Regions from separate parts of the Velazquezella soli genome, predicted to be linked through region 3. Evidence: predicted binding sites of a transcription regulator. Region 3 holds the regulator's gene; each other region holds the start of a gene.

Evidence for each region. The regulator LexA, encoded in region 3, represses DNA repair genes until DNA is damaged. The targets are predictions, from matches to a motif close to TGTTCNNNNTGTGTTCNG.
Region 1: AC0JZ8_RS06940 (helicase-related protein) is a predicted target of LexA. The motif match lies at 2,235-2,252, and genes of this name have one in related genera.
Region 2: dinB (DNA polymerase IV) is a predicted target of LexA. The motif match lies at 3,254-3,271, and genes of this name have one in related genera.
Region 4: ruvC (crossover junction endodeoxyribonuclease RuvC) is a predicted target of LexA. The motif match lies at 2,881-2,898, and genes of this name have one in related genera.

Annotation. Positions count from the first base shown of each region.
Region 1 is NZ_CDRNXF010000004.1:700,615-708,127, forward strand. Features, by position in the region: gene AC0JZ8_RS06920 (acetyl-CoA C-acetyltransferase) at 1-753, shown strand, start outside; gene phbB (beta-ketoacyl-ACP reductase) at 835-1,563, shown strand; gene AC0JZ8_RS06930 (YMGG-like glycine zipper-containing protein) at 1,627-1,881, opposite strand; gene AC0JZ8_RS06935 (DUF3309 family protein) at 1,922-2,077, opposite strand; gene AC0JZ8_RS06940 (helicase-related protein) at 2,453-5,653, shown strand; gene AC0JZ8_RS06945 (RNA-binding S4 domain-containing protein) at 5,658-6,065, shown strand; gene fdxA (ferredoxin FdxA) at 6,248-6,586, shown strand; gene AC0JZ8_RS06955 (CarD family transcriptional regulator) at 6,972-7,513, shown strand, end outside.
Region 2 is NZ_CDRNXF010000004.1:1,395,711-1,403,223, reverse strand. Features, by position in the region: gene AC0JZ8_RS10335 (hypothetical protein) at 1-273, shown strand, start outside; gene AC0JZ8_RS10330 (DUF3597 domain-containing protein) at 336-812, shown strand; gene AC0JZ8_RS10325 (hypothetical protein) at 937-1,314, opposite strand; gene AC0JZ8_RS10320 (FAD/NAD(P)-binding protein) at 1,369-2,781, shown strand; gene AC0JZ8_RS10315 (hypothetical protein) at 2,833-3,141, opposite strand; gene dinB (DNA polymerase IV) at 3,299-4,393, shown strand; gene AC0JZ8_RS10305 (DNA polymerase III subunit epsilon) at 4,433-5,182, shown strand; gene AC0JZ8_RS10300 (hypothetical protein) at 5,211-5,531, shown strand; gene AC0JZ8_RS10295 (2'-5' RNA ligase family protein) at 5,605-6,186, shown strand; gene AC0JZ8_RS10290 (hypothetical protein) at 6,193-6,435, shown strand; gene AC0JZ8_RS10285 (pyridoxamine 5'-phosphate oxidase family protein) at 6,499-6,981, opposite strand; gene AC0JZ8_RS10280 (hypothetical protein) at 7,198-7,416, shown strand; gene AC0JZ8_RS10275 (SDR family oxidoreductase) at 7,499-7,513, shown strand, end outside.
Region 3 is NZ_CDRNXF010000004.1:2,322,262-2,329,774, reverse strand. Features, by position in the region: gene lpxB (lipid-A-disaccharide synthase) at 1-276, shown strand, start outside; gene gltA (citrate synthase) at 312-1,601, opposite strand; gene AC0JZ8_RS14735 (ComEC/Rec2 family competence protein) at 1,895-4,444, shown strand; gene lexA (transcriptional repressor LexA) at 4,425-5,144, opposite strand; gene AC0JZ8_RS14725 (VOC family protein) at 5,337-6,212, shown strand; gene kdsA (3-deoxy-8-phosphooctulonate synthase) at 6,217-7,062, shown strand; gene eno (phosphopyruvate hydratase) at 7,191-7,513, shown strand, end outside.
Region 4 is NZ_CDRNXF010000004.1:1,286,984-1,294,496, reverse strand. Features, by position in the region: gene AC0JZ8_RS09755 (NUDIX hydrolase) at 1-235, opposite strand, end outside; gene ruvB (Holliday junction branch migration DNA helicase RuvB) at 228-1,268, opposite strand; gene ruvA (Holliday junction branch migration protein RuvA) at 1,481-2,098, opposite strand; gene ruvC (crossover junction endodeoxyribonuclease RuvC) at 2,280-2,789, opposite strand; gene AC0JZ8_RS09735 (hypothetical protein) at 3,008-3,859, shown strand; gene AC0JZ8_RS09730 (LLM class flavin-dependent oxidoreductase) at 3,989-4,999, shown strand; gene AC0JZ8_RS09725 (YebC/PmpR family DNA-binding transcriptional regulator) at 5,057-5,803, opposite strand; gene AC0JZ8_RS09720 (pyridoxamine 5'-phosphate oxidase family protein) at 5,945-6,457, shown strand; gene AC0JZ8_RS09715 (MBL fold metallo-hydrolase) at 6,491-7,354, opposite strand; gene AC0JZ8_RS09710 (hypothetical protein) at 7,497-7,513, opposite strand, start outside.

The DNA.
Region 1 (7,513 bases), 1.6 Mb from region 3:
ATGATCAAGGATGGCTTGACCGACGCGTTCTACGGCTATCACATGGGCATCACCGCTGAAAACATCGCCCGACAGTGGCAGTTGTCGCGCGAGGAACAGGATCAGTTCGCGGTGTCCTCGCAAAACAAAGCGGAGGCAGCGCAGGTTGCTGGCCGCTTCAGGGACGAGATCGTTCCCTTCCTGATCCAGACCCGCAAGGGCGAGTTGCGCGTCGAGAACGACGAATACATCCGTGCCGGTGCGACTTTGGAGGGGATGGCGAAGCTTCGGCCGGCCTTCGACAAGGAAGGCACAGTGACTGCCGCCAACGCATCCGGCCTTAACGATGGCGCCGCCGCAGCGTTGCTGATGACGGAGGAAGAAGCCGGTCGTCGTGGCATTGCGCCGCTGGCGCGCATCGTCTCCTGGGCCACTGCTGGCGTCGATCCGCAGATCATGGGAACCGGGCCCATCCCGGCTTCGCGTCGCGCGCTGGAAAAAGCCGGTTGGAAAATCGGCGATGTCGACCTGATCGAAGCGAATGAGGCGTTTGCCGCACAGTCCTGCGCGGTCACGCGGGATCTGGGCCTCGATCCGTCGCTCGTCAACGTCAACGGCGGAGCGATCGCCATTGGTCACCCGATCGGTGCGTCGGGTGCGCGAATTCTCAATACGCTGCTGTTCGAAATGAAGCGCCGTGGCGCGAAAAAGGGGCTTGCGACGCTCTGCATCGGGGGTGGTATGGGCGTCGCCATGTGTCTGGAAGCGCTCTAGCACTGGGTGGCAGCTGCCCACGTTATCGGCGTGAGCAGCTCCGTTACGCTGACGGCGGCGACGGTATGAAAGGAAGTTTACATGGCGCGTATCGCGTTGATTTCAGGAGGCACGCGCGGCATCGGGGCTGCGATCAGCACTGCCATGAAAGCGGCAGGCTATTCGGTCGCCGCAAATTTTGCGGGCAATACCGAAAAGGCCGCTGAGTTTCACGCGGCGACGGGCATTCCGGTGTTCCAGTGGGACGTGTCGGATTACGATGCCTGCGTGAAGGGCATCGCTGAAGTCGAAACGCAGCTCGGGCCGATCGACGTCCTCGTCAACAATGCCGGCATCACCCGCGACGGCATGTTTCACAAGATCACGCCGCAGCAGTGGAAGGAGGTCATTGATACCAACCTTTCCGGCCTGTTCAACATGACCCATCCGGTGTGGCCCGGCATGCGCGAGCGCGGATTCGGCCGCATCATCAACATCTCCTCGATCAATGGCCAGAGGGGCCAGATGGGGCAGGTGAACTATTCCGCCGCCAAGGCGGGCGATCTCGGCTTCACCAAGGCGCTGGCTCAAGAGGGGGCCTCGAAGAACATCACCGTCAATGCGATCTGCCCCGGCTATATCGGAACCGACATGGTGCGTGCCATCCCGCAAAAGGTGATGGACGAAAAGATCATCCCGCAGATACCTGTCGGACGGTTGGGAGAGCCGGAAGAAATCGCCCGCTGCGTGCTGTTTCTAGCCTCTGAAGAAGCCGGATTCATTACCGGCTCGACGCTCAGCGCAAATGGCGGTCAGTATTTCGCCGGGTAAGCGGATACAAAAAAACCGGCGCCCATGGGACGCCGGTTTCTATACTGCGACTAAACGCAGGACTTAGCGGCAACGCGCTTCGTATGTACGGCCATAACGGTCGCGATAGACGCAGTAACCGTTGCGCTTCTGCGATTCGCCGATAGCAGCGCCAACCAGACCGCCGCCGACAGCGCCGACTGCAGCGCCACCCCAGCTGTTGGTCACAGCGCCACCGATAACGGCGCCTGAAGCAGCACCGATTGCAGTGCCCTTTTCAGTGGATGTGCAGGATGCCAGCATTCCGACGAGAGCGCCGACGAGCAAAACTTTTTTCATGTCACTTTCCTTCCCTTGGTAACGTGCGGCTTCGCCGCTTTTAGATCCTGCCCATCAGCAGGAGGATGATGATAATCAGCACAACGAGGCCGAGACCGCCGGACGGACCATAACCCCAGTTCCGGCTGTGCCCCCAATTCGGCAGCGCGCCGATCAAAAGCAAAATCAGTACGATAAGTAGGATGGTTCCGAGCATAGGCTTGTACTCCGCTGACCTCCCGGCTCGACATGTCCGGTTGGGATTGCCGAGAAAACGTAGCATGGGAACTTTTGTTCCACTCACCACTAGCTCGCCCGTGAAGTGTGGTTAACGGGTTACACTTTGGCCATGCGTCGGAAAGCCGGGTAATGTTCGAAACAGATCGAGAACGCTCCGGAATCCGCAATCGTCGCCGATTCGTTCACGTTTGTTCGAACGAAACTGGCGTGCGTATCGTACACATGTTGATCCTGGAAATCGTGGTCTCGCCTTGTCGAGGACAACATATCGGCTTGCGTTTATCGTCGAGCATGGCCATCTGATACTGCGATTGCGTTTCCGTGGAGGATCGCATCGGCGGATAAGCAGGAACTGGCTTTGCATTCTCAGCCCATGATTCTCAGCGGCCGCGGCGTCACGGCCGTGCTAGGCCCCACCAATACCGGCAAGACCCATTATGCCATCGAGCGCATGGTTGCGCACGGTTCCGGCGTCATCGGTCTGCCCCTTCGCCTGCTTGCACGCGAGGTCTATACGCGTGTCGTGGAGAAGGTCGGTTATCACAATGTCGCGCTGATCACGGGCGAGGAAAAGATCACGCCGCATATGGCGCGCTTTTCCGTCTGCACCGTCGAGGCGATGCCGCGCGAGACAAAGGCCGCCTTCGTCGCTATCGACGAGGTACAGCTGGCCGGCGATCTCGAGCGCGGGCACATCTTCACCGACCGCATCCTGCATCTTCGCGGACGCGAGGAGACGTTGCTGCTCGGTGCCGGCACCATGCGGCCGATCCTCGAACGGCTGCTTCCCGGGATCACCGTGGTCGAACGGCCGCGCCTCTCGCAGTTGTTTTATGCCGGTCAGAAAAAGATCACCCGCCTGCCGCAGCGTTCCGCGATCGTCGCCTTCTCTGCGGAAGAGGTCTATGCGATCGCCGAACTGATCCGCCGCCAGCGCGGTGGTGCGGCTGTCGTGCTTGGCGCCTTGAGCCCGCGCACCCGCAATGCACAGGTCGCTCTCTATCAGGAAGGCGATGTGGAATATCTCGTCGCAACCGATGCGATCGGCATGGGCCTCAATCTCGATGTGGATCACGTTGCCTTCGCTCAGGATCGCAAGTTCGACGGCTATCAGTTCCGCAATCTCAATCCGTCCGAAATGGCGCAGATTGCCGGGCGTGCGGGCCGCCACCTGCGTGACGGAACCTTTGGTGTCACCGGGCAGGTCCAGCCGTTCGACGACGAACTGGTCGAGCGGATCGAGGGTCATCATTTCGAGCCGGTGAAAGTGCTGCAGTGGCGCACGAAAAGCGTCGACTATTCCTCGCTTGCCGCTCTGCGTGCCAGTCTCGACCGGCCGCCGACCGTGGCGGGGCTTGCCCGCGCGCTGCCGGCAATCGATATCCAGGCGCTCGACTATCTGTCGCGCTACGCAGAAATCCGCGATACGGCGACAACGCCGGAGCGGGTGGAAAAATTGTGGGAGGCCTGCGCTCTGCCGGACTATCGGCGGATTGCCCCTGCGCAACACGCAGACCTCATTTCGACTCTTTTCTCGGATCTTGTGCGCTTCGGCACGGTGAACGAGCAATTCATGGCAGAACAGGTTCGCCGCGCCGACCGGACCGACGGAGAAATCGACACCCTGTCGGCCCGAATCGCGCAGATTCGTACCTGGACCTATGTTTCGAACCGCCCTGGCTGGCTTGCCGATCCGACACACTGGCAAGAAAAGACACGGGAAATCGAGGATAGGTTGTCGGACGCGTTACATGAACGGTTGACGAAACGCTTTGTTGATCGCAGGACATCTGTGCTCATGAAGCGCCTAAGAGAGAATGCGATGCTGGAAGCTGAAATCAGTGTGAATGGGGATGTCTTCGTCGAAGGCCATCATGTGGGGCAATTGGCTGGATTCCGATTCACGCCTATAGCCGGCACGGAGGGTCCAGATGCGAAGGCCGTCCAGGGTGCCGCGCAAAAGGCGCTTGCGCTGGAGTTCGAGGCACGCGCCGCGCGGCTTTATGCATCCGGCAACAACGACCTTGCTGTCGGCTCGGACGGTTCCGTGCGCTGGCTCGGCGAACCTGTCGGCCGGCTTGCGTCAAGCGACCATATCATGCGCCCGCGCCTGATCCTGCTTGCCGACGAGCAGTTGACCGGCAATGCCCGCGAACACGTCGTTGCGCGCATCGAGCGTTTCGTGAACCATCACATTGCGACCGTGCTGAAGCCGCTGGACGATCTGTCGCGCGCTGAAGACCTGCAGGGTCTCGCCAAGGGCCTGGCCTTCCAGCTGGTCGAAAACCTCGGCGTCATGTTCCGGCGCGATGTTGCCGAAGACGTGAAGACGCTCGATCAGGATGCGCGCGCTTCGATGCGCCGCTACGGCATCCGCTTCGGCGCCTACCATGTGTTCATGCCGGCGCTGCTGAAGCCTGCTCCGGCCGAGCTTATCACGCTTCTCTGGGCGCTGAAGAACGACGGCATCGACAAGCCGGGTTACGGCGATCTCATTCCGGCGCTTGCTGCCGGCCGCACATCGGTCGTCGCGGATCCTGCTTTCGAGCGTACCTTCTACAAGCTCGCCGGTTTCCGCTTCCTCGGCAAGCGTGCCGTTCGTATCGACATTCTCGAGCGTCTGGCCGATCTCATCCGTCCGCTGCTGCAGTGGAAGCCGGGCTCCAGCCCGCGTCCAGAAGGCGCCTATGACGGTCGCCGCTTCGTGACGACGACAGCCATGCTGTCGATCCTCGGCGCAACGCCTGACGATATGGAAGAAATTCTGAAAGGCCTCGGCTATCGCGCCGATGCCGTGAAGCCTGAAGAGGCGCAGGCATTCCTGGCTGGCCAGGAGCCAGCTGCGGCTGCCCCTGCCACGCCAACGGCTGCAGCAGACGAGGCCGCACCGACTGCCGAAGGCGATCAGGGCGAAGAAACTGAAGCAACCGAAGCTTCCGCTGAGGTTGTGGCGCCTGCTGAGGCTGCTGCTCCTGCAGAAGACGCTGCGAGTGAAGAAGCTGCAGCGCCTGACGTCGCCGCTTCCATGGAAGCTGAAACCGTTGAGGCACCTGCAACGGCCGAGCCGGACGCTCAGGCCGAGACAGCCGCCTCGACTCAATCTGCCGCTGCCGTCGAACCCGAAGAAGCAAAGCCTGTTCTCCTGTGGCGCCCGGGTGGCGGTCGCGAGAACAGCCAGCGCCAGGGTGGTCGGCCACAGCAGGGTGATCGCCGTGGTAACGGCCAGGGTCAGCGCAATGCCGGTGCTGCCTCAGCAGGCCGCACCCAGGAAGCCCGCCCCCAGGGCGAAGCCGCTCCCAAGGAAGGCCGTCGCGATGGTCGTCGGGATGGCGAGCGCCGTGACGGTGGTCGTCCAAACCGCGACAACAACAACCGTCGGCCTGAAAACCGGGGCGATCGTCCCGAGCGCGGAGATCGTAACGATCGTCCGGACCGTAACAAGGGACCGCAGCCCGCTCGCTTTGAGGCCAAGCCACCGCGCAAGGAAAAGCCGATCGATCCGGATTCGCCCTTTGCCAAGCTTGCTGCTCTCAAGGAGCAGATGAAGAAGTAGGCGCATGGTTGAAAAAGAGCTGCATGCAGGTTCGCGACAGCGCATCGACAAGTGGCTCTTTTTCGCGCGCATGGCAAAGTCACGCTCCATCGCGCAGTCGCTGATCCAGTCCAACTGCATCCGGATCAACGGCGCGCTGGTGTCTCAGCCAAGCTATCAGGTCAAGACCGGGGACCGCCTCGACATCAAGCTGGAACGGCGCGATGTCGTTCTGGTCGTCAAGTCCGGGGGTGATCGGCGCGGACCGTTCGAAGAGGCGCGGCTTCTCTACGAAGATCTGACGCCGCCTCCGGAGGAACGCCAGAAGTTGACGGCGTTCGAGCAGGCGCAACGCCTGCCGGGCTCCGGGCGTCCGACGAAGAAGGAAAGGCGGGAGACCGAACGCCTGTTTCCCGAAGCGGGCGAAAACTAGGTTTAGAAAATCCGCCCTCAAGACCCGGTTTTTACGCACGGTTTATTCTTGCGCAGTTGCAGCAAAGGCATTAGGTGACACTCGAAAAGCATGACTTCCTTGAGTGCTGAAGCCTGCCGGCTTTTCGCCTGCCGCACCTTTCGTCGGCAGCGTGCCGCAATCTGCGATATTCGGAGTTTCGCATGACATTCGTCGTGACAGACAATTGCATCCGCTGCAAATACACAGACTGTGTCGAAGTATGCCCGGTCGATTGCTTCTACGAAGGTGAGAACTTTCTGGTCATTCACCCGGACGAATGCATCGATTGTGGCGTTTGCGAGCCTGAATGTCCGGCTGAGGCCATCAAGCCTGACACGGAACCAGGTCTCGACAAGTGGCTGAAGGTGAACTCCGACTTCGCGCAGATCTGGCCGAACATCACCGTGAAGCGGGATCCGCTTCCGGAGGCCAAGGAAATGGACGGCGAAGAAGGCAAGTATGAAAAGTATTTCTCGGCAGAGCCAGGTTCCGGCGATTAAACCCGGATGGTGACGGTGCGCCCGTCACCCGCTCGAATCAGCTGTCTTTTGGTTGGGCACTGTCCGACTGTCACGCGGCTTGCAAGAATAAAAGCAAATTATTGATTTCCGCACTTTTTTGTGGTAGAGCTTACTCACTGTTCCACAAGGTGGCACTCGCGTGCCCGAAAAACATCACGAAAGAAACAGATCGCTCCCCGCGTTCCCCGTGACATTGCAACACTTTGATGTTGTCGTCGCCGTTTCGCGAGTTGGTCTGTTTTTGCGCGCGTTGTCGGATCAGTATGGAGTGACCCGACGGTTTCCCCCGTCTCATCCGGGCCTGACAGACCCGGTTTCCCCAGACCCGATAAAACGGGTGAGTCAAAGGGAGTTTGTGAATCGAATGACGACCCAACTGAAAAAGAATTCTCCCGCACGCCAGGGCTTTAGAACTGGTGAATCGATTGTTTATCCTGCGCATGGCGTCGGCACGATCACCTCTATCGAAGAACAGGAAGTCGCGGGCATGAAGCTCGAGCTTTTCGTGATCGATTTTGAAAAGGACAAAATGCGCCTGAAGGTTCCGGTCGCCAAGGCCTTGAGCATCGGCATGCGCAAGCTCTCCGAGACGGATTTCGTCGAACGTGCACTGAAGGTGGTCCAGGGCAAGGCCCGCGTGAAGCGCACGATGTGGTCGCGTCGCGCACAGGAATATGATGCCAAGATCAATTCCGGTGATCTGATTTCCATTGCAGAAGTGGTGCGCGATCTTTTCCGCGCCGAAAACCAGCCCGAGCAGTCTTATTCCGAGCGTCAGCTGTATGAAGCGGCGCTGGATCGCATGGCGCGCGAAATTGCCGCCGTCAACAAGATGTCCGATACGGAAGCTGTTCGCCTGATCGAGGTCAACCTTGCCAAGGGTCCCAAGCGCGGCAAGACAGTCGA
Region 2 (7,513 bases), 930 kb from region 3:
GACGGTCCGAACTACCGTTACCGTCATCACCGCGACCGCGATCGCCACCACGGCCGTCACGACGGCCGCCGGCCCGACCGTGACAACGATCGCCCGCATCGGGACTGGAACCGTGGCGACCGCCCGGAGCGCCCCGGCTACATCCGCAACGACCGCGACGGCCGCAATGATCGGGGTGGTCGCGATGGCCGTGACCGTTCCAGCGGTCGTGGCGGACCGGACCGTTCAGACCGCGGCTCACGCGGCGATCGCGTCGTCGTCCCGCAGAACTAAAGTGATCCGTCATCGACGCGATCTCGTACCATGTATGGCATAAACCAACGGAGGAACTATCCATGAGCATATTCAGCAAGATCAAGGACGCCATCTTCGGTCATCCTGCAGCAGCTGCACCGGCTTCGCCAACAGGCGCCGAGCCGACACCGACGTCCATGGCGACGCCAGAACCTGCTGCGACCACAGCCCCGCCGGTCGGCGGAACAGCCCAGGCTGCGCCGAAGACTGCAGGCGCACCGCCAGTCGCAACTCCAGGCTCGACCTCTGCCACGATGCAGACCGTCGATATCGCACCGGTCCTCGACGCAGCCGTCAAGAAGAGCGGCCAGAAGCTCGACTGGAAGCATTCGATCGTCGACCTGATGAAGGCGCTCGGCATGGACGCGAGCCTTTCGGAGCGCAAGGAACTGGCCGAAGAACTCGGCTACACCGGCGACCAGAGCGATTCCGCCACGATGAACATGTGGCTACACAAGGCGCTGCTGAAGAAGCTGTCCGAAAACGGCGGCAAGGTGCCTGCCGAACTTCTCGATTAATGGTTTCGGGCGCTCCACTGCGGGCGCCCGAACTTCTATCTGATGAAAACTGCTTGCGATTCCCGTCATCCGGACGGTTGAGACATGACGAAGGCCCGGCTGAGACCGGCTTCCGCGTCATGTATCAGTAGGCGAGAGACGTACTCCAGAGAAAAATGTCCTGCTGGTCGGTATCCGTCAGTCGATCGGCATCAGTCTCCTCGACCTTCTGCGTCTCGAGCCGTGGCAATGCCGCGGCTTCTTCTTTTCGGTCACCGGCAAACTGCCTTGTCGATCCGAACAGATCGATCCCAAATATCGAAAAGCCGCCACCAATCATCACGCTCTCCATTCCTTCCCGATCTTTGATGTGTAATGTCGCGTCAGAGGGAGTCGTGAACAATATTGCCTGCGAGAACACTGGACTAAATTTAGCCGCGCCAAGGGATAAACGTGCTCCGTTTCCGATGCCTAGGAAAAAGCCCGTTTTTGCAAGCGCAGCGCCTATCGATTTTTGATTCAACGACGTACCGTGCGAGTTTAAAAGAGCGGCCGCGTCTAACCGAAGTGACTGACAGTGACAGCATCGAAGACGTCTGAACGGCCTGAACAAACACGATCTTCAATCGCCATTATCGGCGGCGGCGTGACCGGGGCAGCGGTCGCTTTCCATCTCGCGACGGGCCACAAGGCGGACGCCGTCGACATCACCATTTTCGAGCCGCGTGCCGAAATCGGCAGGGGTCTCGCCTACGATACGCGCGACCCGGTGCACCGGATCAACGTCCCGGCAACGCGAATGAGCATACTTCCTGGCGATCCCGAGCATTTTTCGAGATGGATGGAAACGACCGGCTCCGTTGCGGACGATGAGGCGGCATTTCGCGCCGATGGCAACGTGTTTCCGCGCCGGGGCATCTTCGGAAACTATGTCCTGTCCAACCTTCAACCTCTTTTGGCATCAGGAGCCGTCCGCCATATCTGCGCCGCGGTGAACGGCGTCGAAAAGCGGCACGACCAATGGCATGTCACCGATACCACCGGGCAGACGCTGGTTGCCGATATCCTGGTGATCGCTGCCACCCACCCTGCTCCCGTTGCCCCACGCTCCTTGAGACGACTGGCCGAGCATCCGCGCTATGTCGCGGACCCGACAGCGCCGAACGCATTGGCGCCGATCCGGGCCGACGATCGGGTCCTCGTCGTCGGCAACGGGCTGACCTCCGCAGATGTCATCGCTTCGTTGAAGCGTTGCGGGCATAGCGGCAGCATTACCGCCCTCTCGCGCCGTGGCCTCCGCTCGCGCGGACACGCCACCTTCGCGCAGGAACCGTTCGGCGACTTTCTCGACCATCCCGCCACTAGCGCATCCGAGATCCTACACCGCGTGCGGGCCGCGATCAGGGAAGCACAGGCAGATGGTCAGACCTGGCATGCGGTTCTCGACCAGTTGCGCTCGCAAGGCGGCGGCATCTGGAAGCATCTGCCGCTCGAGGCACGCCGCCGGATCGTGCGACACCTGCGTCCCTATTGGGACGTCCACCGCTTCCGGATTGCGCCGCAGGTGGAAGACGTGCTCGACGCGGAAGCGGCAGCCGGCAGGCTCGACATCCTCGCCGCAGGCATCGTCGACGTCAGCACCGACGGAGACATCATCGATGTCACCATCAAGCGGCGCGGGCAGGATGGTGTCGAAGTCCACCAGTTCGATGCCGTCGCGGTCACGACCGGCCCCGCCCACGGCAACGTGCTGCAGAGCCAGCAATGGCTGCGGCAACTCGGCGATCACGGCTTTCTGCACCTCGATCCGACGGGGCTTGGTCTTTCCTGCAACGAGCAGTCCAACGCGATAGACGCGGATGGCAAGCCCGAACCAAAGCTTTTCATCGCCGGCCCGCTGGCACGCGGACATTTTGGCGAGCTGATGGGCTTTCCGCAGGTTGCGGAACATGCGCTGCTCGTCGCCGATTCGATTGCAGCAAACCTCTGAGCTCACCGCCATATGGAGCCGGCTGAGAGCCGGCCCCTCGGTTCACTGAAGTCAGCGGCCGGTCACGCGTATCGCGCCTGCTTCGCCAAAACTCTTCTGCACCGCCGCCATCTTGCTCTCAGTGATATCGGCGGAAACCTCGATCTCGCCCTCCAGCGGGCCATCGGTGCGCTCTCCGCCATCATGCGACGCATCGCCACCCGACGGAGCGGATCCGACCGTGTTGTCGGCACCGACGGACTGGATGAAGATATCCGGACGCGAGATACCGTGCTGCTGCACCAGATGTTCGACCGCAAGGTCTGCGGCCGCACGGGTGTCGAAAGTCGCTCGAATGGTTGTCGTGCTGTCGTCAGCCATGAAACTGTCTCCTGTTGATGATCACCAGAAGCAAACGCCTTCAAAGCCCGCTTGTTTCCCTCATGCACAGGAAGCTGGGCAGAGAGCTTGGATATTTGTCGGAAGACTGCTATGTTCTCTTTTTGTTTCCATACGATCCAGCAAACCGCACGCCCGCATGAATGTCACGGCCTCCATATCCACCCGCAAGATCATCCATGTCGACATGGATGCGTTCTATGCCTCCGTCGAGCAGCGCGACAATCCTGACCTGCGCGGCAAGCCTTTGGCTGTCGGCGGATCCGCGGCGCGCGGCGTTGTGGCGGCCGCAAGCTACGAAGCACGCGCCTTCGGCGTTCACTCCGCCATGCCCTCCGTCACTGCCAAGCGCAAATGCCCGGATCTGATCTTCGTGCCGCCGCGCTTCGAGGTCTACAAGTCGGTGTCCCGGCAAATCCGCGAGATCTTTGCGGAATACACGCCGCTGATCGAACCGCTGTCTCTCGACGAGGCCTATCTCGACGTTACCGAGAACCTGAAAGGCATGGAGATCGCCACCGAGATTGCGCTGGAGATCCGGGCCAAGATCAAGCAGGTGACGGGCCTCAACGCATCGGCCGGCATCTCCTACAACAAGTTCCTCGCCAAGATGGCAAGCGACCTCAACAAGCCGAACGGCCAGGCCGTGATCACGCCAAAGAACGGCCCGGGCTTCGTGGAATCGCTGCCGGTCAAGAAATTCCACGGCGTCGGGCCGGCGACTGCCGAGCGGATGAAAAAATACGGCATCGAGACCGGCGCTGACCTCAAGTCGAAGTCGCTGCAGTTTCTCGCCGAGAGCTTTGGCAAATCCGGACCGTATTTCTACGGCATCGCGCGCGGCATCGATGAGCGACAGGTGCGTCCCGACCGGATCCGCAAATCCGTCGGCGCCGAGGATACGTTCGTTGAGGATATCGACGCCCTCGACCTCGCCACGGCCGAACTGAAGCCGCTCGCCGAAAAGGTCTGGCGCCACTGCGAAGCGCATCGCATTTCGGGCAAGACCGTCACCGTGAAGATCAAATATTCCGACTTCACCCAGGCGACACGCAGCCGCACGGCGTCCCTCCCCTATGCAAGCGTCGCGGAAGTGCTGGCGGCGGCATCGGGGCTCCTGGCAACCGTCTATCCGTTCCGGCGTTCGGTAAGGCTGCTGGGTGTGTCCCTCTCGTCGCTGGTCGGCGCCGGGCCGGATGATGTGGAACAACCGCAGCTCGGTCTCGATTTATAATCGACAAGCACATCAAGAGCGCCGGGTAAGGACTTCGACATGAGCAATCCCACCATCCGCGTCATCGACCTCGAGACCGGCGGCAACGGACCGAACGACGTCTGCGAGATCGGCTGGCAGGATGTCACCCAAGGGGCAGACGGAAGATGGCAGGTCGACGAGGACCGCGGTGCACTTCTGGTCAATCCCGGCCGTCCGATGTCACCCGACACGATCGCGATCCATCATATCCTCGACAGCCATGTCGCCGACGCGCCGTTCTGGAAGGATATCGCACCGACTGTCCTGCGTCCCCCGCACCGGATCGAAGCGCTTGCCGCCCATCGCGCAGCCTTCGAACAGCGATACTGTACACCGCGGCTGACGGGTGGCCTGCCCTGGATCTGCACCTGGAAATGCAGCCTGCGGGTCTGGCCCGAACTGCCGCGGTTCTCCAACCAGATGCTGCGCTACCTGCGTATGCCCGAAGGTCTGGTCCACGAGATCGGCTTGCCGGCTCATCGTGCCATGCCCGATGCCTATGTCACGGCGCACCACCTGCGCGACCTCCTCAACGAGGCATCACTCGAAGACCTCCTGGCCTGGAGCAGCGAGCCGGGTCTGCTGCCGCGCGTGCCATCAGGCGCGGATCGCGGCAAGACCTGGGACCGGATCAGCGACGATGCGCTTCGAGACCTCGCGGAAGACCGGGATATCGATATCCGCTTCAGCGCCCGCACCGAATTGACGCGCCGCGGTGAACAACCACAGCCGCCCCTCGTTGACCCGCCGCAGGGAACACTCCTTTAATCGGTATGGCGAAAACCAGGGTTGGACGATGAGTGAGGAAAAGTATCCCGACACACCCGACGGCAAATACTTCGTCGTCCGCGGCAGGCTCTGGCGTCGAAGCAACCCGGGGCTGGACGCCGAGACGCGTCAGCGGCTGGTTTCGGACCTGATGTCGGCACGCCGGGCCGTCCGCGATGCGAAAGGCAAAACCGAGGCGAAGGCCGAAGCGCGCCGCCGCGTGGACGATGCGAAGGTTCAGCTTGGCGAACGCGGCCCCGTCTGGTGGGATGACGGCGAGCCCGACCTCAACCGGCATATGGCCAAGAACACGCCCTATGCGGATTGGTTCGCGCAACTGAAAGATTGATATAGCAAGCCCGCATCCCAGATCTCGACTTTCAAAGACCCGTTCGAAACCTGACCCAGAAGGTTCAATCCCCGTGAAGACGCTTCAGCCGCTGATCCTGACAGCCCGTATCACGGAAGGCGACAGAGCGTCTTTCGATCTATTGCGAAAAACCCATTTCCCACCGGACCGGAATTTCCTCGGTGCGCATCTGACGATGTTTCATCGGTTGCCGGGCGAATACACCGAGCGGATCGTCGAGCACCTCAAACGGGTCGCCGAGGCTGGGTCATCGATCAAAGCCGAGGTCAGCGCCGTCCGCCATCTCGGTGCGGGCGTCGCCTTCACGATCGACAGTGCCGCGCTTCAGGATGTGCGAGCCCGGTTGAAGGAGGCCTTCCTTCCTTGGCTCGGCCCGCAGGACATGCAGAAATGGCAGCCGCATATCACGATCCAGAACAAGGTATCGAAGGACCGGGCCGACCGGCTGTATCAGGAGCTTCGCGCGACGTTTCAGCCTCACACCATCGAGATTACAGGTGTTGATCTGTGGAAATACCTCGATGGACCCTGGCAGCATGAAACCTCCGCGATATTTGCGGAAGATCGAGACGCCGTTGTTTCCGGTCGCCATCAAAGCGAGCGTGCCGGCGTCCAAAGCCATATCAAGGAATGAAAACTGATGCCCGGAGCGTTCAAATCTATCTTCGTCCTCGCCTTCGATCTTGATGAGAGAGGGCAGACCGTTCCGGTGTTCGCGGTAAGGGAAGCACAAGACGAGACGGCTGCGATCGATGAGGCCCGCAAACTCGGCGATCGACATGCCGGAGCAGTCGTCTGGAAGCGCGAGGCATCGCCAGCTGTCGGGGAGGAAGGCGAACCGGTGATTATCTTTCAAACCGGAACGATCGGCGATTTCAACTGAGACGCCGGCCCGTCTATGCGGGCCGCAGAAGAATGGCGGACGGTTGCCCGTCCGCCATGAAGGTTACATCTGAACCTTGGCATTGTCGCCCATGTCGGGCTTCGAACTGGAAACGGCGGCTGCCGCCATCTTGATGTAGCTGATGACTGTGCCAGGGCTATCCCAGTATTCCGCTGCTGACGGCGTGATCTTCAGGACGCGGATCGAAGGATCCTCGGGGCTGTCCCACCAGGCCTTTGCCGGTGTCGCCCAGAGGTCGCGGATCTTCTCGCGATCGTTCTGCACTTCTGCCGTCGCCGAAATGGACACGTATTTCTGGCCCTTGGAATCGGCAAACGCCAGGCAAACGTTCGGGTAGCGCGCGATTTCCTCGTCCTTGTGGCTTGCCACATCCGTCAGAAAGTAGAACGCATTCTCAAGACGCTCGGCATAGGCCGCCATCGGCCGAGCCCGCAGATCCGTACCCGACTGGGTCGTGAGCATGCAAAATCCGATCTTCTCCGCAAGGTCCCAGACCTTCTCGTGTTCGTCTTCGATGTGAGCCATGCGATTTCTCCTTTTGATGACGCGGGTCAACTGGCGAGCTTGGCTTCTGTTCCAGACCCGCCGATATCTTGCACCGGAAACGTGCAGCGGCAGGAACAGGATGACCGGGGCGCCGTTAATCTAACTCAAGGTCCGATCTCGTGAGCGCCTGCAACGGCGCTTGAACGAGGTTGAGGCGACTTGGCAGACACTGACGAAACGGGAAGGAACCGGTTCATGACCGATCAGGAAACCTCGACCAAGAAACTCGCGATGAAGTATCTCGAACTCGGCGGCACACGCCGCGCGAAGCTCGATGACAACATCGCCGACGTCCGCAAGTGGGATGACGAACCGGCCGAGGCAGACGAGTTCTGGAAGACGCAGATCGAACCGCTCGAAGCCGCGCGCCTTCGAGAAGTTGAAACCCATCTGCCGACCATCAACTCCGACTGACGACGCCTACCCAATACCGTGGAGTTCGGGCATAGTGCGATGAAGAAGCGACCTACACGCGCGTATCTCGGATATGTCAGACATGGCAGGCACTGAA
Region 3 (7,513 bases):
AAGCTTCTGGCCGGCCGCATCAAGATCTGGACCGGCGCACTTCCGAACCTGATCGCCGACTACCCGGTCGTTCCCGAATATGTCAACGAGGTCGTGCGACCCGGAAGCCTCAGCCGCTGGGCGGAACGTCTGTCCGCCGACACGCCGGAGCGCCGTGCGATGCTCGACGGTTTCGCACTTGCCTGGCAGAGACTGGACGTCCCTGTTCCGCCTGGAGAGGCCGCAGCAGGTGCGGTACTTGAACTGTTGGACAACAAAAAACCCGTTCATCGCTGAACGGGTTTTTCTTTTCGCAAAGCCTAATTCAGCGCCTAGCGCTTCGAAACGGGCGTGTAGTCACGCTGCGCTTCGCCGGTATAGAGCTGGCGCGGACGACCGATACGCTGCTGCGGATCTTCGATCATTTCGGCCCACTGGGCGATCCAGCCGACGGTACGCGCAAGCGCGAACAGAACGGTGAACATCGTCGTGGGGAAGCCCATCGCCTTCAAGGTGATGCCCGAATAGAAGTCGATGTTCGGGTACAGCTTCTTCTCGATGAAGTAGGGGTCCGTCAGAGCAATCTTCTCGAGTTCCATGGCGACCTGCAGAAGCGGATCGTCCTTGTGACCGAGTTCCGCCAGCACTTCATGCGTGGTCTTCTGCATGATCTTGGCGCGCGGATCGTAGTTCTTGTAGACGCGGTGACCAAAGCCCATCAGACGGAACGGATCGTTCTTGTCCTTGGCACGGGCGATGTATTCCGGAATCTTGTCGACAGTCCCGATCTCGGTCAGCATGTTGAGCGCTGCTTCGTTGGCGCCGCCATGAGCGGGGCCCCAGAGGCAGGCAATGCCGGCAGCGATACAGGCGAACGGGTTTGCACCCGAGGAACCTGCGAGGCGAACCGTGGAGGTCGACGCGTTCTGTTCGTGATCCGCGTGCAGGATGAAGATGCGATCCATGGCGCGCGACAGGACCGGGTTGACCTTGTATTCTTCGCACGGCACGGCAAAGCACATGCGCAGGAAGTTGGAGGCGTAATCCAGGTCGTTCTGCGGATACACGAAGGGCTGGCCGATATGGTACTTGTACGCCATGGCGGCGAGCGTCGGCATCTTGGCGATCATGCGCAGCGACGCAACCATCCGCTGGTGCGGATCGGTGATGTCGGTGGAATCGTGATAGAAGGCCGAGAGAGCGCCCACGCAACCGCACATGACGGCCATAGGATGCGCATCGCGGCGGAAGCCGGTGAAGAAGCGGCTCATCTGCTCGTGAACCATGGTGTGCATGGTTACGCGATGATCGAAGTCCTTCTTCTGGGCAGCCGTCGGCAGTTCTCCGTAGAGAAGCAGATAGCAGGTTTCCAGAAAGTCACCCTGTTCAGCAAGCTGCTCGATCGGGTAGCCGCGGTGCAGGAGAACACCCTTGTCGCCGTCGATATAGGTGATCTTGGATTCACAGGATGCAGTCGACGTGAAGCCGGGGTCGTAGGTGAAGGCACCGGTTTGCTTGTACAGGGCTGCGATATCGATAACATCCGGCCCAATGGTGCCCGATCGCACCGAGAGGTCGACTGTCTTATCACCAAGTACGAGATTTGCGCTTTGTTCCGTCATTCTGATCCTCCAACCTGTTGGCGGCATGGCGCCCAGAAAGCGCCATAAGAGTTAAGCGTCGCAAGTTAGCTATATGATCCTAAAGGTGATGCCAAGCGCTCCTGCGACATTTTGTGCAGCGCGAAAATAATTTAGGCAGGCCACGTTTAAAAGATGCCCAACCTCATGGTGTAAGAGGCCGTAACGTGAAGGAAAACCGCAGCTTGGCGAATGTGTTGACGAGGAGAATATAAACGCGCAGGTTGCGTTTATCAATCACCGTCTCTGCAGCGGAGCCGGCGGGATAAACCATCATGGCGAATGGCGGAGCGATTTTTGAGGCAGCCAGCAGCAAGCCGGTGATGCTTGCTTCGACACCCCACGCAATCGCACTCTGGATGCCCGAATCGGCATCGCAGACAATGCCCGCGGAAGTCCGGAATGATGGTCGAAACGACCATCATTCCGAGGATGTTTTCAGGGTATACGTGGTCAGAGACCGGCCCGTTTCCAAATGGCTGTGCACGTCGTTGAGCGAGGAGGTTTCCCACGGTCATGGGTTCCTCTTCCTGCCTGTCTTGCTGGGTGCCGGCGCTGCGATCTGGTTCGCACTTCCTTGGACGCCATCGCCATTCATTCTCGCAACCATGCTTGCGATCTCGATGGTGACCGCAGGGCTGACACGGTATCGCGCGCATCCGCTGTCTCGTGCCAACCTTGTACTCTGCATGCTTCTCTCCGGTTCTGCGCTGGCAGCGCTCGAAACCTGGCGGTGTTCGACGGTCGTGCTCGATTCGCCCGTCACGACGACCATCAGCGGGATTGTCGAACGACGCGAAGCGGATGCACAGCGCCGCTGGCGCTATATCGTGAGGATCGAGCAGACATCTGAGCCCACGCTCGCTCGTCCCCCGCAGCGGGTGTCGCTTCTTGCCAGAAGCCAACACGAACCTGCAGACATCGGAGAGCGCGTTTCCGGCCGTGCCCGTCTGTCGCCACCCTCTGGCCCGGCGCTTCCCGGATTGAACGATTTCGCCTTCTCCTCCTACTTCGATCAAATCGGGGCCGTTGGCTTCTTTTACGGCGCGCCTAGCGTACAACCGGCGATCGATGACCAACCCGGGTTATGGTCGGACATGCAGCGAGGGCTTTTTGCGCTTCGCAGCGCAATCGGCAATCGCATCCGCGATACGGTCAAGGGGGATGCGGGCGCTTTTGCTGCCGCAATCGTGACCGACGAGCGCCGTGCAATTTCCCGTGAGACGACCGAGGCGCTTCGTCTGTCCGGGCTGGCCCATATCGTCGCGATCTCAGGCCTGAACATGGCGCTGGCAGCCGGTATCTTCTTCGTCGGCGTCCGCTCCGTCCTGTCGCTGTTTCCAGGCTTTGCGCAGGCCTATCCGATCAAGAAGTTTGCCGCGTTCGGTGCGCTTGTCATGGCGACCGCCTATTACCTGATTTCCGGGTTCGGGGTTTCCGCCGAGCGGGCCTATATCATGATGGCGGTGATGCTGGTCGCCGTGCTCGTCGATCGACCCTCCATCAGCCTTCGCAACGTCGCCCTTTCGGCAATCATTATCCTCGCCATCTCGCCGTCGGAGATTTTGGGTCCGAGTTTCCAGATGTCGTTTGCGGCAACCGCGGCACTGGTGGCAGGGTTCGCCCTCTGGACGCGATATTTCGCGAAAGGTAAGGAGGATACAAAAGGTAGCAACCGGTGGATAACGGGTGTCGCGGCGACGTTCCATTTCATTGCCGGGATCGTGGTGACGTCGCTGATCGGCAGTACTTCGACGTCGATCTATTCGATCGAGCATTTCCACCATCTGACCACCTACGGCGTCGCGGCCAATCTCGCGGCCATGCCGATCATTTCCTTCGTGGTGATGCCGGCAGGGCTTGTTGGCATGTTGCTGATGCCGTTCGGGCTGGATGCTCCCTTTCTGTTCATCATGGGCGAGGGGTTGCGGATCGTCATTCGCATTGCCGAGATCGTCGCCGCATGGGGCGGCGATATTGCCATCGGCCGGCAGAACCCGCTTTTCCTGCCGCTGGCGACGGCAGGCTTTCTGCTTCTGACGCTGCTGCGCACGCAGATGAGGCTGAAAGGCGCGCTGTTCATGGCGGTGGCTTTGGTCTTTGCGGTCCGCTCAGGCTCGGCGCCGAGGCCTGATATCGTCATATCCGAAGACGGCGCATCGGTCGGCGTGATCAAGGACGACAAGATCACCCTCAATCGAACCCGACCGCCGGGATTTATCTTCGATCAATGGCGGCGAGCGCTGGTGCTTGAGACCGGAGAACAACCGCTCGCCTTGCCGGTTCTTGCCTCTTCGGAACCAGCGGGAGGTGCCAGCCTTGCGAAAAGCGATGACAAACGCCCTAGACCACATTCGCGACCGGATTTGACGGGCCGGGAAATCGAATATGTCAGGGGCTTTCTTCAAGCATTCACGCCCGGACGATTTGCCTGTCTGCCGAAAATCCTGTGCGCGGTGCAGACTGCTCAGGACATCCGGATCGTCACTGTCGAAGACAACCGATACACCGGTCTTGCCTGCGATTTCGGTCGGATCATCGTCTCGCCCGGCGCACGCTTCGATACTTGCCGCTCCGGCGCCTTGCTTCTCAGCGGGCGGACGTTGCGCCGGACTGGCGCACTGGAAATCACCATTATTCCGAACGCGACAGCGCCAGACATCAAGATTACGGCGGCGATGCGAGACAGCGCACAGACCTCAAGCCGTCCGTGGAGCGTCCACCGGTTCTATGACTGGCAAACGCGACAATTCGACTTTGGCATCCCGGAGGCTGTTGCTGCGCATCTCCGGGATGACAGCGTTCTCAATGATAGCGGCGAATAAGGCCGACAAGCTTGCCCTGGACCTTCACCCGGTCGGGCGGGAAGATGCGGGTCTCGTAAGCGGGGTTTGCCGCTTCCAGTGCGATCGAGGCACCCTTGCGGCGAAACCGCTTCAGGGTCGCTTCTTCCTCATCGACCAGGGCAACGATGATATCGCCTGGACTTGCGGTGCTGGTATTCTTGATGATGACGGTATCGCCATCGAGGATGCCAGCATCGATCATCGAATCGCCCTTCACTTCGAGCGCGTAATGATCGCCGGAACCCAGCATCTCGATCGGAACGGCGATGTCATGGGTGTTGTTCTGGATCGCGGAGATCGGCACGCCGGCAGCGATTCGACCCATGACCGGGATGTTTGTCGAGAACGGATTGTCCGCCATGACCGGCGCCGGCTTCTGAGCGACGACCGGTTGCGTTTTGCCAAGGCTTCCCTCGATGACACTGGGAGAAAAACCCCGTCGCGGATGAAGGTTCGCCACATAGGCGTCAGGCAGCTTGATCACTTCGAGCGCGCGTGCTCTGTTCGGCAGACGGCGAATAAAGCCACGCTCCTCGAGCGCGGTGATCAGCCTATGGATGCCGGACTTCGATGCAAGGTCGAGAGCGTCCTTCATTTCGTCAAACGACGGCGGCACGCCTGATTCTTTCATCCGCTCGTGGATGAACAGAAGTAACTCCTGTTGCTTGCGTGTCAGCATGGATGGGACCCTCAGAATTGGAAACAAATGCAGAACGGACGCTATATGTTCTATCTGTGTTCCGCAAGCCCCAAATTTTTGCTCAAGAATAGTCTCATTTCAGCGTTCGATCACGTATTCAGTTCGTGCGCAGCACTTGCCGAGTTTCCCGCGATAGCCAATGTTCTGCGGAATAAGACTTTGGGGGTGTAAGTGGGTAACAAGTCAGTCGATCATTTGGTTCTGCCCGTTGCAGATCTGGCGTCAGCGCGGGGGAGGTTGACCGCTCTCGGCTTTACTGTGGCACCTGAAGGTGTTCACCCTTTCGGCACAGCCAATGCCTGCATATTCTTCGCGGATGGCTCGTATCTCGAGCCGCTGGCCATTGTGAACCGTCGGCAAGCCTCGCTTGCGGCAAAACGAGGCAACGTGTTCACCGATCGCGACATCCGCTTCCGCGGCCAGCGGAAAAGGGAAGGTCTATCGGCGGTGGTCGTCGGGACGCAGGATGCAGCGGCCGATCATATCCGTTTTGTGGACGGGCACATGTCTGCGGGCGAGATGCTTCAATTCTCCCGCCCGATGCAGTTGCCCGATGGTGGGGAGAGCGAAGTCTCATTCCGTCTGGCGTTCGCGGCAGTCCCCGAGGTCGATGACATCTTGCTGTTTTCCTGCCAGCGAATGGCCGCATTACCGGCAGATCGCGGTGGTCTTGATGAGCACGCAAACGCCGTTACAGGCCTTCGAGAGATCGTATTTTCTGCAGATGACCCGCTGGAGTTTCTGCCGCTTTTCGAAACCGTGTTCGAGACGCAACCCGAGCAAGGGAAAGACGGTCTGTGGATCGCAGCTGCCAATGCCGGCATCCGCATTCAATCCAACGACACGTTCAGCGACGAGTTCCGGTCTTCGATGAAGCCCTTGTTATCGTCGCGCCTCGCTGCGCGCGGGATCATCTTCAAGACCACCGATCTCGCCGTGACAGAGATCACCCTTGCTGCTAATGACGTCGCATTCATCCGCAGGGATGGCCGCGTGATCGTGTCGGCAGCCCCGGGGCAAGGTGTGGTTTTCGGTTTCGAGGAATAGTGAAATGACAGTCTCCGCCAATTCTGAAGTGTCCGTGGGCGAGGGGAGTTCGAAAGTCGTTTTCTCAAACACGGCAAAGCTCTCGCTGATTGCCGGTCCCTGCCAGATGGAAAGCCGTGATCATGCTTTCATGATCGCCGGCACGCTTGTCGAACTCTGCAAGAAACTCGGCATCGGCCTCGTCTACAAATCCTCCTTCGACAAGGCCAACCGCACGTCGATCTCCGGCAAGCGCGGCATCGGCTTGGACAACGCGATGGCGATCTTTGCCGATCTGAAGACGGAATTCGGCTTTCCCGTTCTGACCGACATTCACACTGAAGAGCAATGCGCTCTCGTGGCGGATACGATCGATATCCTGCAGATCCCCGCCTTCCTGTCGCGCCAGACGGACTTGCTCGTCGCGGCCGCAAAGACGGGTTGCGCGATCAACGTGAAGAAGGGCCAGTTCCTGGCACCCTGGGACATGAAGAACGTCCAGGCGAAGTTCCTCGAAAGCGGCAATCCCAATGTGATGCTGTGCGAGCGCGGTGCCTCGTTCGGCTACAACACGCTTGTCTCCGACATGCGCTCGCTGCCGATCATGGCGGCTCTCGGAAGCCCCGTTATTTTTGACGCAACCCATTCCGTGCAGCAGCCCGGCGGCCAGGGCGGTTCTTCCGGCGGCCAGCGCGAATTTGTCGAAACGCTGGCGCGGGCAGCCGTCGCCGTCGGCGTTGCTGGCGTCTTTATCGAAACCCACGAAGACCCTGACAACGCACCGTCCGACGGTCCGAACATGGTCCACCTGAAGGACATGCCGCGCCTTCTGGAAAAGCTGCTGGCCTTCGACGCCATCGCAAAAGGCTGACGGCGTCGAAAAACCGCCGAATTGACTGGATTGTAATCCGCGTGTCATCGACGATCGCACAATGTCGATGACACGCCTGTTCGCTGAGCCTGCGAATTCAGGCTCGCACATTAACCGAGGAGAGACCCTTGACCGCCATTACCGACATCATCGCTCGCGAAATTCTGGACAGCCGTGGCAATCCGACCGTCGAGGTGGATGTTTATCTGGAAGACGGCTCGATGGGCCGCGCCGCCGTTCCGTCCGGTGCCTCCACGGGTGCGCATGAAGCCGTCGAACTTCGCGATGGTGGCAAGCGCTATGGTGGCAAGGGCGTCGAAAAGGCTGTCGAAGCCGTCAACACCGAGATCTTCGACGCGATCGGCGGCTTCGATGCCGAAAGCCAGATCCACATCGACAAGACCCTGATCGCGCTCGACGGCACCCCGAACAAGTCGCGCCTGGGTGCAAA
Region 4 (7,513 bases), 1.0 Mb from region 3:
CGACTTTCACCTCCGCCCCGAGTTCCTCGACCATCTCGCGTTTCAGGGTTTCCTCGGAGGTTTCGCCCACTTCCGCGCGTCCGCCGGGAAAGGTCCAGAACGTCTCATGCACGGCGCGGTGCACCAGCACATGGCCATCGCGGAAACCAAGCCCCGCGATGCGCATCTGAAAAATGCGCTTCGGCTTGAACTTCATCCGGATGCGCAAATCCTGGGGTTCGTCGCTTTTACTCATCGTCGAAACTGATCCTGAACTGGGCCGCTTCCATATCCTTGGGCGGCTGCAGGCCGAGATGCTTCCAGGCGACTGCCGTCAGCACCCTGCCCCGCGGCGTGCGCTGGATAAAGCCCTGCTGGATCATGTAGGGCTCGATAATGTCCTCGATCGCGTCGCGCGGCTCCGAAAGTCCCGCCGCGATCGTCTCGATACCCACGGGCCCGCCGCCGAAGTTGACGGCGATCATGTTGAGATAGCGCTTGTCGAGCTGGTCGAAACCGGCGTGGTCGACATTGAGGCGGATCAGCGCCTCGTCGGCGATCTCCTTGGTCACGGCTTCCGCACGCGCCACTTCGGCGAAATCACGCACACGGCGCAACAGCCGTCCGGCGATACGCGGCGTGCCACGGGCGCGCCGTGCGATCTCGCGCGCGCCGCCATCGGTCATCGGCAGGTTCATCAGGCGCGCACCACGCCGGACGATGCCTTCCAGTTCCTCGACCGTGTAGAACGACAAGCGCACGGGAATCCCGAACCGGTCGCGCAGCGGCGTCGTCAACAGCCCGATACGGGTGGTCGCCGCAACCAGCGTGAATTTCGACAGGTCGATCTTGACCGACCGTGCCGACGGCCCTTCGCCGATGATCAGATCGAGCTGGAAATCCTCCATCGCCGGATAGAGGATTTCCTCGACCGCCGGGTTGAGACGGTGGATTTCATCGATGAACAGCACGTCGCGGTCTTCGAGATTGGTGAGAAGCGCCGCCAGATCGCCGGCCTTGGCAATCACGGGACCGGAGGTCGAGCGGAAATTCACGCCCAGTTCCTTGGCCATGATCTGCGCAAGCGTGGTCTTGCCGAGACCCGGCGGGCCGACGAACAGCACGTGATCCAGGGCCTCGCCCCGGTTCTTGGCGGCCTCGATGAAGATCTTGAGGTTGGCGCGAGCCTCTGCCTGCCCGGTAAACTCGTCGAGCGACTGCGGGCGCAGCGCCGTATCGAAATCTTCGCCCCGTTTTTCCGGCGAGATGAGGCGGTTTTCGTCGGTCATGCAAGAAATTCCATCTCGGGCGCGCATGCGGCCTTTGTGTCTGATGTCATGGAGCAGTGGCACCGGCCATGTGGAGCAGCAACTCTCGGCACGTCGCGACCCTTGATCGCTATCCTGATCTGACCTTCAAGAGCCATAGTCGTGAACGCACCCAATCTGTTACTTCCCGTAATCGTCTGGCCCTATCGATATCCCAGTGCTTACCCCGGATATCACGACCTCGCCAGTTCCTTCAGACCCAGCCGGATCAGCTTGGCGCTGTCGGCATCCTCACCGGCTGCCTTCAAAGCTGCGGCGACTGCATTGGCCGCCTGATCGCGAGAATAGCCAAGATTGGTGAGCGCCGAGACCGCATCGCTGACGGGCGCAGACGCCACGCCCTCGCCCAGTTCCTGCTTGAAGCCGATATTGGCGGATGCCTCGCCGGCAAAGGCGGGCGCCTTGTTCTTGAGTTCGGTGACAATGCGGACGGCGACCTTGGGGCCGACGCCGGGTGCCCGCGAAACTGCGGTCTTGTCCTGCAGCGCAATCGCATTGGCCAGTTCGCCCGGTGTCAGCGTTGAGAGCAAGGCCAGCGCCACCTTGGCGCCGACGCCCTGCACGCTCTGCAGGAGGTTGAACCACTCGCGCTCCAGTGCCGACAGGAAGCCGAACAGTTTCAGCTGGTCCTCGCGCACATAGGTCTCGATAAACAGCACTGCCGCTTCGCCCACATTGAGGCGGGCCAGCGTGCGGGCCGAACAGAAGGCTTCGTAGCAGACGCCGTGCACGTCAACGAGCGCGTAGTCCTCGCCGATCTCGTCGATAGTGCCTTTGAGCTTGCCGATCATGTTTTAGGTCCGCCGCTGAGGATGAAGGAGAATGGGTTCCGGAAATCATGATGCCGAGCATCGGGAAACAGGCACGATAGCGCGCTGCATCGCGCGTCAGAAGCCGATGCGAGCGTACGGCCTCTGCCGAAATACCTACTGAGGGCGGCAGAACAAGTCAAGAACAGAGGAGGCTGATGCGTCAGCCGGCCAAAGCTTGGCGCATGCGGTTTGCAACGCGGTTATGGGCGTGGCAGATGGCGATCGCCAGCGCGTCGGCGGCATCGTTACCCTTGAACTCCGCCTTCGGCATCAGGATCTTCACCATCATGTGGATCTGCTGCTTCTCGCCATGGCCAACGCCGATGACCGCTTTCTTGACCGCGTTTGGCGCATATTCGGAAACAGGCAACCCGGCACGCGCCGGCACCAGCATCACGACGCCACGCGCCTGACCAAGCTTCAACGTCGCCACCGCATCCTTGTTGACGAACGTCTGCTCGACCGCCGCCTCGTCTGGCGTGTAGGTATGCACAACTTCGGCCAGACCATCGTGCAGCTGGCAGAGGCGCGAGGCAAGGTCGATATCACCGTCGGACACGACCGTCCCCGATGCCACAAAGCGCAACGAGTTTCCCAGTGTCTCGATAACACCCCACCCTGTGCGGCGAAGCCCCGGATCGATGCCGATGATGCGAATCGGTTTTGTCATGGCAACTGTTGTGTCACGCCGGGAATCCTGCGCCAAGGCCGAAACGCGGAGTGACTCTGCAGGCCAACATGCGGACCGAAGCCGTCGGAAGCGTTCATATTTTGTTAACCATAACCGCATCGTTTTGGGCAGAAGTGGTGATCCAACCGCAACAACCTTTTCCTAATGGCGTTGGTTCGTCACAAAGGGTTTCTTAAGAATCACGAGGAGGCGCCCGAATGATACGGGACTATGATCGGAATGAGACCGAGCTGCGCGATCTTCGCAGAACCGCCGACATCCTGGACGGCGGTCTGCGCCGCTTTGCAAGCGGTGATATCCGCACCACACTTGATGAACCCATGCCCCTTCGTTTCGAGGGCATGCGCCGCGATTTCAATCGTGGCCTCGCAACAATCGACCGGACCATCGGCACCGTCGTTTCGAGTGTCGAGACGATGCGGGCCGACACCGAAGCCATGGCCGCCATCCTGCGCAGCCAGGCTCAGGCCCGCCAGGATCAGGCAGACAGAATTACCCGCGCGAAGTCAAAGACCAGCGCGCATGAGAGAAGCGCCAAGCAGCGTCAGGCAATCACCCGTCATGTCGGCACGATCGCCCACAACACCAAGCTTGACATGCGCCGACCGCGCGAAGCGGTCGCTGCCGCGTTGAAGCTCATTGAGACGATGGAACTGTCGGCCGGTACGCCCAGTGATACAGGCATGAGCGCAATCCGCGCCAAGACCGAAGAGATCGAGCGCGAACTGCGTGCGATCGGCCTTTACGTCGATGCATTGGCCCAGAATGTCGAGGAACTGACCGAATCCGCCGATGCTCAGGCGGCCGAGGCCGAGGCTATCCGTGGCGAGCTCGACGAAATGGCCAAGGCAAAGGATGCCCGGGCCCCCGAAATCCTGACCACGCCGCTTGTTCTCGACAGTCTGAACCGCAGCATCGGCGAGATTGATCGCGCTGCCGCACGCTACTCCGACGTGACCATTTTGCCGGCGCCACCAGTCTTTCCGCCTGAAGGATCGCCCCCGTCGTCGGGAGGTCGCAAGCCCTTCCTGCGCCTGATCAAGACCTGAGGCAGCGACCTCACTGTCGGACCTCCACCGACCCCGCCGAGCGACTTTCGTCGCCGGCGGGGTCGTATTTGCAAGACCGGCTGCCTAGATAGGGAGAACACGTTTTCCTATCCATTTCAGGATATGCCGATGATCCCGTTTTCCATTCTCGACCTTTCGCTGATCGGCGAAGGGTATTCCGTCAGCCAGGCTCTCGACCAGTCCCGCAGGCTGGCGATCAAAGCCGAACAGCATGGCTATAACCGCCTCTGGCTTGCCGAACACCATGGCATGCCGGGCATTGCCAGCGCGGCCACCGCGCTCGTCATCGCCCATGTCGGCGCCGCGACCAAGACCATCCGGGTTGGCTCCGGCGGCATCATGCTGCCGAACCATTCTCCTCTTGTGATCGCCGAACAGTTCGGCACGCTGGAAGCGCTGCTCCCCGGCCGCGTCGATCTCGGCCTCGGCCGTGCGCCCGGAACCGACATGCGAACGGCAAATGCGCTGAGACGCAATCTCGATGCCGGCGCGGAGAACTTCCCGCAGGATATCGTTGAGCTCAAGCATCTGCTCGGAACGCCCGTCCCGAACCAGGCAATCCTTGCCGTGCCGGGAACCGAGGCGAATGTGCCGATCTGGCTGCTCGGCTCCTCGACCTACAGCGCCCATGTGGCGGCAGTTTTGGGTCTCCCCTACGCGTTTGCCTCGCATTTTGCGCCAGATATGCTGCTCGACGCGATCGCCATCTACCGCGATCGCTTCCAGCCCTCGGCGGATCTCGACAAACCGTATGTGATGGCCGGTGTCATGGGTGTGGCAGCAGATACGGATGAGGAAGCAAACAGGCTCTTCACCTCGTCGCAGCAGCAGTTTGTCAACCTGCGCAAGAACGTGCGCGGCCTTTTCCCGAAACCGCTCGATACGATGGACGGCTTCTGGACGCCGATGGAGAAGATGAATGTGGAGCACACGCTGCGCTACGCAGCGGTCGGCTCGCCGCGAACCATCGAACGCAAGCTTGGTGAGTTCCTGGCCGAAACCCAGGCCGACGAGCTCATCATCTCGATGCCGATCCACGATATCGACAAGCGTCTCCGCTCGGTGGAATTGTTTTCGCAGCTGTCGCTGATGGATAGCCAGCTGCAGCGAGCCGCGTAAACGAATACGGGCCGGTCTCAACGACCGGCCCGCTTCATTTCAGGACTAGAGAGGCGATCAGGCCGACAACTTGGCCATGACCTCATCAGAGACTTCGAAGTTCGAATAGACGTTCTGCACGTCGTCGTCGTCTTCGAGATTGCCGATCAGCTTCATCAGCGACAGCGCGCGTTCCTCGTCGACTTCGATCGAGTTCTGCGGCTTCCAGATCGACTTGACGGTCTCGGCACCGCCGAGCGTGGCGTCGAGCGCCTTGGAGACTTCACCGAGCGCCTCAAACCCGCAGATGATCGTGTGGCCTTCCTCGTCGGAAATCACATCGTCGGCACCCGCTTCGATCGCAGCTTCCATGACCGTATCCGCATCGCCGACCGACGCCTTGTAGGTGATCTCGCCGACATGGTCGAAGGAGAAGGACACCGAACCGGTTTCGCCAAGAGCGCCGCCGGCCTTGGTAAAGATCGAGCGGACGTTGGAGGCGGTACGATTGCGGTTATCGGTCAGCGCTTCGACGATCACGGCTGTGCCGCCGGGACCATAGCCCTCGTAACGCACCGCGTCATAGTTCTCAGCATCGGCGCCCGACGCCTTCTTGATGGCGCGGTCGATATTGTCCTTCGGCATCGACTGCGCTTTGGCGTTTTGAACGGCAAGGCGCAGCGCCGCGTTCATATCCGGGTCGGGTAGACCGGATTTTGCCGCAACGGTGATTTCGCGTGCAAGCTTGGAGAACATCTTGGAACGGATACCGTCCTGCTTGCCCTTGCGGTGCATGATGTTCTTGAACTGTGAATGGCCAGCCATGGCACCCCTGTCTGCATCATTATCTGGAATTGTGCCGCCTTATAGTTTCGAAGCGGAGGCCGTTCAAGAGCCTTTCGGATGAGGAACAAACCCCGCCCCGCCTCCGTTCTTCAACCGCACGACAAAGAAGGAGAATTATAGATGGCGAGCCTTACCGAAGCACGCGAAGCCCCCGAACGTCAGATGTGGGACGAAATCAACGGAATCCATGCGGGCATGCTCGGCATCGAAGGTGCGCACATGCACTTCCAGCCGATGGCGCCGAATGTCGATTCCGAGACCAACACGATCTGGTTCTATACCAGGACCGATACGGATCTGGTGAAGGCGCTCGGCACAGCCTCCCGCGCCCACTTCAACGTGGTCGGCAAGGATCACGATTACCACGCCTGCCTCTCGGGCACCCTGGAAGTCCGCAAGGACGAGGCGAAGATCGATGAATACTGGAGCGCCGTGACGGCTGCCTGGTACGAACACGGTAAGTCCGATCCGCATCTGACCATGCTGGCCTTCCGCGTCGACGACGCCGAAATCTGGGCGTCGACCGACAGCACGCTCAAGTTCGGCTGGGAAATCGCCAAGGCGAACCTGAATGACGAGAAGATGCCGGAAGTCGGCGTCAACAAGCGCCTGACCTTCACGCGTCACGCCTGATCAAACGAAAGACAGGGGCTTAAGCAGCCCCTGTCACAGCCCTCGCGGCACCATGATCGTCGGCTTCTTCGGCAGGCTGCGCATCGACACGGTGATCGTCTCGCTTGGCGCGTAGGCGATCTCGAACTTGCCGTCGAACATCGACAGGAACCGCTCGAGCGGCGGTCCGAAACGGTGCATCGGCAGGATCAGCGACGACCGCAGCCGTTGAACGACGCGGCTCATGCTGTCCGCCCCCATCGTCAAACCACCATCGACCGGCACCATCAGAATATCGAGCCGACCGATCTGCGTGTACTGCTGTTCGTTGAGTTCGAAATGCAGGTGGCCGAGATGCCCGATGCAGAGACCGGCGACTTCGAAGATGAAGATCGAGTTGCCGTCCGGCTCGATCCCGCCGCCCCAGTTGCGGATATCCGAGACGACATTGCGGATATAGACATCCCCGACCATTTCCCGATGCTCGGCCTTTTCACCCGGCACATCGCTCCATCCGCGCATCACGTGGGCGATCGCAGGATCCGGCATCATCGTGTAGTGGGTGGAATGCGCCTTGTTCATCGTCACCACGTCAGGCATCCGCGACGGCTGGTGAACGCCGCTGTAATCGGTGGCGATGCCGATACCGTCGGGGCTCTCGATAAAATAGGTCGAGTGGCCGACGAAGGTTATCTTCACCTCTTCCCGCGCCGACAGGTTTACCGGTTTGATGACTGGCGCAAGCGTGGGACCCGAGGGATTGAAGCTGGCATAGCGGACATGGGGGAAATTCTCGCCCGGCAGGTTCTGCGCAATCGCCTGGCATTGGCTGACCGGCAACCCGCCCTCCTGCGCCAGCGCCGATATGGCGGATAGAATGAGAGCCGAAAAACCGAATGCCAGCGTTCGCAGCTTCATGCCACACCCCGAACCGCGTTGCGAAAAATCGAGCCGATGCGTTCATGCCATTCCGGGGCTCAGGATGCGGCAAGCATGGCGAAGCGTCCAGCGACGAAGCGCCGTGGTCGTCTCACAATCATGTCATTGAGTGGTTAGCGCCTCAACGCGTCCGGCAGA